DNA from 2 places in the Paenibacillus kribbensis genome. Region 1 is predicted to be linked to the other one. Evidence: riboswitches for the same ligand, from Rfam matches in the RefSeq annotation. Region 1 holds a riboswitch; the other holds the start of a gene.
What was found. A riboswitch is a leader RNA that binds a small molecule or an ion and turns the genes downstream of it on or off. The one in region 1 is predicted to bind thiamine pyrophosphate.

Region 1 (3,154 bases):
CGCCAGCCGACAATACGGGAAGATTTTCGTATTCGGTCCCTTTCAGATGGTTTTGTACGTACCATTTTTGTGCATTCGTCACAATCTGAATAGATGGGTCATCCTGAACCAATGCAAAATAACTGGTAATCGGTGCGGTTGTGGTTCCAACCGGTTGACGAACATAATCCAGCGTTCCTTTATGCTCTTCCTTGACCGCATCTACCAGTTTAAACTCAGGGTTCGTCTTCACAGCCTGAGTTTGGGTATTCACAACTGGACGCACTTCTGACTGAGAATTAGTCACGCTCCACACATCTTTTTTCTTTTCCAGACTCAGGTCAATAATACCCAGTTCCTTGCCCCAAGAGGAAGCTTCTACAGCCGGTACGCCATTAATGGTTCCTTTATCCAGATCTACACCGCTCATTCCTTTAAAATCAGGGCCGGGGAAAGATTTATGAGCATGCCCAAACAGAATAGCGTTGATTCCGTCCACCTGGCTCAAATATTTAACGGCATTCTCCATCATTGGTGTTTGCGGCACATCCTCATAACCCGTGTGTGCAAGTACGACAATAATGTCGGCACCTTCCAATTTCATTTGAGGAATGAACTTTTTCGCCGTTTCCACAATATCCTTCGTAACGACCTTACCCTGCAAATTGGCTTTATCCCACTGCATAATTTGAGGAGTTACCAGACCGATTACACCCACTCTGAGCGTGTGCTCTTGGCCCTTCTCGTCCGTTACCGTTTTATTGAGAATCTGATAAGGGGTAAAATAATTTTTAGTACCTTGGCCCCCGTTGTCATAGTAAACGTTCGCATTTACGTAAGGGAATTCGGCTCCCTTAAGCGATTTCTCCAAAAAGTCGAGACCATAGTTAAATTCGTGGTTGCCCACAGTAGCCGCATCATAGCCCATCAAGTTCATCATCTTGTAGACCGGATGGACACCGCCTTCTTGCAAAAAGGTTTTGTTTCTGGCCATATAATCGCCTAATGGATTGCCCTGCAACAAATCACCGTTATCGAACAGCATGCTGTTTCTTGTTTCACTACGCGCCTGCTGGATCAGTCCGGCAGTGTTAATCAAGCCATATTCGTTGGTTTCCTTATCTGCATAATAATCGTAGTTCATCAACGTCGTGTGAATATCCGTTGTTTCCATGATCCGCAAATTCACTATGGCGCTGTCCCGAGAATCGGTGGCAGCCCAGGACGGAGCAGCTGTAAACACCAGCATGCTGCAAGCTACAACCGCTGCTGTAAACCCTTTAAACCAATTTTTACGAAATAACAAAATATACCCCTCCTTATTAAGGTGTATGGCTCATATACATACTTTTGCACATATATGTAAGTTTCGAACCCACCATTCCTATTTTAATCCAACGCCAGACAAAAGAGTAGTCATTTGACCAAAGTTATTTATAAAAAAATAATTAATTTTCTCGCAAATGAACCGTCATCTCTTCCTCCATGCTGGACAGCTCCGCCTTCAAGGCATATAATCGTCGTAGTAAACCCGAATAAACAAACCCATCAAACCATACAATGCCAGGGGTGCTGGAATCGGCCGGCTGAGAGTGTGTCCCAAGACACTGACCCTTACAACCTGATCTGGGTAATGCCAGCGTAGGAATGCTTAAGCTAAGATGTGCCTTTTTTACATAGGTCCATCCCCTACTTTGGTATATACAAGCGCAAGCGTCCCGGAACACGGGGCGCTTTTTTTGTTGAAGATTAAGTTGTTGGAAAGAGAGAGTCCGGCAGATGTTATTTTTATGAAATGGGAACATAGGCTGTCTGATTCGACGGATGACGGGTAATTAAAAGGAGAGAACACAACGATGAAGCGCATGAAAATGTTAAGCCTGGGACTGATTAGTCTGTGGCTCATGGCCCTGACACTGACCGCCTGCGGCGGAGGCTCCCCCTCTACAACCCAGGAGGCGGCACCTGCTACCAACGCTCCAGCTTCCACCCCGGCAAAGGGGCTTAAGGATGTTAAAGTTGTACTTGACTGGACACCAAATACGAATCATACAGGACTCTATGTCGCCAAGGATAAAGGATTTTACGAAAAAGCAGGCTTGAATGTCCAAATTGTCCAACCTGGTTCAGGCGGAGCCGATCAAATGGTTGCTTCGAATGCGGCACCTTTTGGGATCAGCTATCAAGAGGGCGTCACTCAGGCTCGTACGCAAGGCGTACCACTCGTATCTATCGCTGCGGTTATTCAGCATAATACCTCAGGCTTCGCAGCCCCGGTAGACCGCGGCATTAAAAGCCCCAAAGATTTTGAAGGGAAGAAATACGGCGGCTGGGGTTCACCCGTAGAAGAAGCGGTCATGAAATCCATCATGGATTCAGACAAGGCCGATGTGAGCAAAGTGAAGATTATGAATATGGGCAATGCCGACTATTTTACAGCCGTGAAGCGGGATATCGACTTTGCCTGGATTTTCTACGCATGGACCGGGATCGAGGCTCAACTTCGAGGTGAACCCCTGGATATGCTGTATGTAAAAGATTATTCCAAAAGCCTTGATTACTATACGCCTGTGATTGTGAGCAATGAACAGACGATTAAAAATGATCCTGAGCTGGTCAAATCGTTCATGGACGCCACCGCCCAAGGCTATGAATACACCATTGCTCATCCTGAAGAATCCGCGGATATCCTAAGCAAAGCCGTACCGGAGCTGGACAAAAAGCTGGTACTGGCCAGCCAAAAATGGCTAAGCCCGCGTTATCAGGATGATGCTGCGCAATGGGGTGTGCAAAAAGCGGAGGTATGGCAAAACTATTCAGACTGGATGTACGAACGCAAGCTGCTCAGCAAGCCTTTGGAAGTCGACAAAGCCTTCACAAACGACTTTTTGCCCAAGCGTTGATCTTGTAAATCGAACTTGAAGTAGCCTTTGTGCCACTACGCGGTCGGATGATGCTTCCCATCGCCACCGCCCCCGGATTTCTCGAATAAAGCCTCAGCAGGGTAGAAATCCGGGGAGGTGATGCTTCCGAAGCGAGCTTTCCTACGGAAAGCTTTTAAGGCGGGCAGCAGCGGAGCGGTTCATTTGAATCTGGAGAAGCGGAGCGTTCGCCTGAAAGCTTTCTTTAGGAAAGCTGGCTTCGGAAGCATACGCTCAGGGGGATTCTTACCTTT
Region 2 (3,154 bases), 2.6 Mb from region 1:
GAAGTGCTGCTGGAACAGATGGGTGAAATTCAGGAGCAACTGGATATGGGGGATTTTTACCTCATTGATGTAAAGGTTGAAGAAATGGCGAACGGGCTGGGTCTCTCGGCCATCGGACTGGATCGGGATGTATCCGCGCTTAGTGGTGGACAACGGACTAAGGTGCTTCTGGCCAAGCTGCTGTTGGAAAAGCCAAACGTCCTCCTGCTGGATGAGCCAACCAACTATTTGGATGTTGAGCATATCGAATGGCTTACACGTTATTTGAAGGATTATCCTTATGCATTTATTCTTATTTCGCATGATACGGAGTTCATGAACCAGGTCGTTAATGTTATTTATCACCTTGAATTTGCCAAGATGACCCGCTATTCAGCAAATTATGAAAAGTTCCTTGAGATGGCGGATCTGAACAAAGCGCAGCATATTGATGCTTATGAGAAGCAACAGGAATATATTAAGAAACAGGAAGACTTTATTCAGCGCAACAAGGCGCGTGCATCCACATCAGGCCGGGCGAAGAGCCGTGAAAAGCAGCTTGATCGGATCGAACGTATTGATAAGCCCGAAGAAGCTGCCAAGCCAACCTTTCAATTTAAAGAAGCACGTGCGAGCGGGAAAACGGTTTTTGAGGGAATTGATTTTGAAATTGGCTATACTCATGCCCTGTTGCCTAAAATGTCCATGACGATTGAACGTGGCGAAAAAATTGCAATTGTAGGCTGCAACGGTGTCGGTAAATCAACATTGCTCAAAACTATTCTGGGAAAAATACCGCCAATTAGCGGAAAAACCTATCAAGGCGATTTCTTGCAGCCGGCTTATTTTGAGCAGGAAGTAAAAGCGGGCAAAATCACACCGATTGACGATGTGTGGAATGAGTTTCCACATTTGAACCAGCATGAAGTAAGAGCGCATTTGGCCCGTTGCGGATTGAAAAATGAGCATATCACACGTCCTCTGTCTGCGCTTAGTGGTGGTGAGCAGGCTAAAGTACGTCTGTGCAAATTGTTAATGCGGGAAAGCAACTGGGTTCTGTTTGACGAGCCTACCAATCACTTGGATGTTAAAGCAAAGGACGAGCTTAAACGTGCCCTGAAGGAATATAAAGGGACTATATTGCTCGTCTCGCACGAACCGGATTTTTACGAGGACTGGGTAACCAAAACGTGGAATGTGGAAGAGTGGTCAAGTAAAGTCAACTAGAATCAAAAAAATTCAGTTCTGTTATGCTTCACAAAAAGTGGGGGTTGCAGAATTAGAAAAATATGCTAAGCTATTTGTAGCTGATACAATATAATAGTCACACTAGGGGAGCCGCCCATGCGGCTGAGACGGAATAAATGGATTTCGGACCCTTTGCACCTGATCTGGGTTATGCCAGCGTAGGGAAGTGAGCGCCGTACAAGCAAGGTAATCGCATCATTACTTTTGTTTGTGCGTGGGACGATATACGTATACGGATTTGATTGTCCGTTCGATTATTGGACGTTCGTGAAACCACTTCCTCTGGGAAGTGGTTTTTTTGCGTTTCGTTTGGCTTTGCCTGTCGAACTTCCGTATACGGATTCACATATGTTCTCCTTTCATTATTGCTGGTACTTGTGGCTGGCTCCGTATGTTATTTCGCGATATGGAGCTGCAACGATATAGGTTCAGCTTATACGATTATTTTATAACTTTAGTTCATATTCTTAGTTCAATGTGAGGTGAAAACGAGATCGAATTACACGTGATTACGATGGAAAGTGGCTACCATGCAGATGTACCCCAACTGGCTGCTGCTATTTATCCGTATGTTCATTATGTGCACGCACGCCTGAAGCAGAAGGGTGCCTCAGAATTGCTTGCTTTGATCCGCAGCATGGTAGGGCAGGGAGTTCCTTTGCAGCAAATTGCAGTCAATGACCGTGTGGATGTAGCTTTGCTTACCTTGGCTGGAGCTGTCCAGCTACCGGCTAGTGGTTTACCTGTCAGGGATGTGAAAAGCCTGCTTCCAAAGGGGACACGCTGTGGAGTGTCAGTGCATTCCCTGGAGGAGGTGCAGATGGCCGAACGGGCTGGAGCTGACTATGTACTGTATGGTCATGTATATGAGACCCAATGTAAGCCCGGTGTTGTGCCGCGGGGTACAGCCCAGCTTAAGCGGATATGCAGCTTGTCGAACATTCCTGTGATTGCGCTCGGCGGCATACAACCGCATCATATTCCAGAGCTTTATCATGCTGGAGCAAGCGGAATTGCAGTGATGTCCGGCATATGGGAAGCTGAGTCGCCAATTGCGGCTGTGATGGAATATAGACAAATGGTAGATCAGGTAGCCCACAATCTGTAGCAGGGAACGAGAGTAGTAGAAATTCGAAAGCAGTATGGTCAGTGGAGAGGAGATATAACACATGCTAAAGATACACACAGAGGCTACAGTTATAGGACATGCTGAATGCTTGGTCATAGGTGGAGGTGTGATCGGCAGTTCCATTGCTTATCATGTGGCCAGGGAAGGGCGCAGTACGATTATGCTGGAGCGAATGATGCCGGGTGAGGGAGCCTCGGGGGCAGCGGTCGGAATGCTTGCGGCGGAGAGTGAAGAGTTCGCCGACCCTGAGTTTGAACAATTTGCTCGCACAAGTCGGGATGCATTCCCTGAGCTAGTTCGTGAGCTGGAGCGGTTGTCTGGTGTTTCAGTAGAATTTCGTACAGAAGGTTTTGTAACTCCTTTCCGTTCGGAAGCTGAGGGTGAAAAACGCTGGAAAGCTGCTAATACGCGCGAGGATAATCAGCCTGAGTGGTGGGATGCCGGGGAATTGGCCAGACGGATTCCGGGCATAGATCGTCAAGCGATTGGAGCTATATATCGATCGAAGGAGACACAACTCTTCCCCGTACAGCTGTGCCGTGCTTATACGGGAGCAGCTACAGTGTTGGGTGCAACAATAGGGTCCGGTACCCATGCAGAGCAGTTGGTCGTACAGAATGGCCGGGTTTGCGGTGTAGTGACAGATAGCGGCTTTGTTTCCTGCAACCAGGTCATTATTGCCGGAGGCTTGGAGAGCATGAATTTGCTAGAGCAAGTGGGCTTTTATTACCCGCTTTATCCGGTCAAGGGTGAAGCAGTTGCCGTCTCCTTGAAGGATCACCCTTTGGAATATACCAT

Region 2: another riboswitch for thiamine pyrophosphate. It lies ahead of B4V02_RS11440 (thiamine phosphate synthase); the one in region 1 lies ahead of B4V02_RS22880 (ABC transporter substrate-binding protein).

Annotation. Positions count from the first base shown of each region.
Region 1 is NZ_CP020028.1:5,133,833-5,136,986, forward strand. It holds gene B4V02_RS22875 (bifunctional 2',3'-cyclic-nucleotide 2'-phosphodiesterase/3'-nucleotidase) at 1-1,285, opposite strand, end outside; TPP riboswitch at 1,535-1,644, shown strand; gene B4V02_RS22880 (ABC transporter substrate-binding protein) at 1,836-2,882, shown strand.
Region 2 is NZ_CP020028.1:2,517,262-2,520,415, forward strand. It holds gene B4V02_RS11435 (ABC-F family ATP-binding cassette domain-containing protein) at 1-1,206, shown strand, start outside; TPP riboswitch at 1,301-1,409, shown strand; gene B4V02_RS11440 (thiamine phosphate synthase) at 1,742-2,335, shown strand; gene thiO (glycine oxidase ThiO) at 2,397-3,154, shown strand, end outside.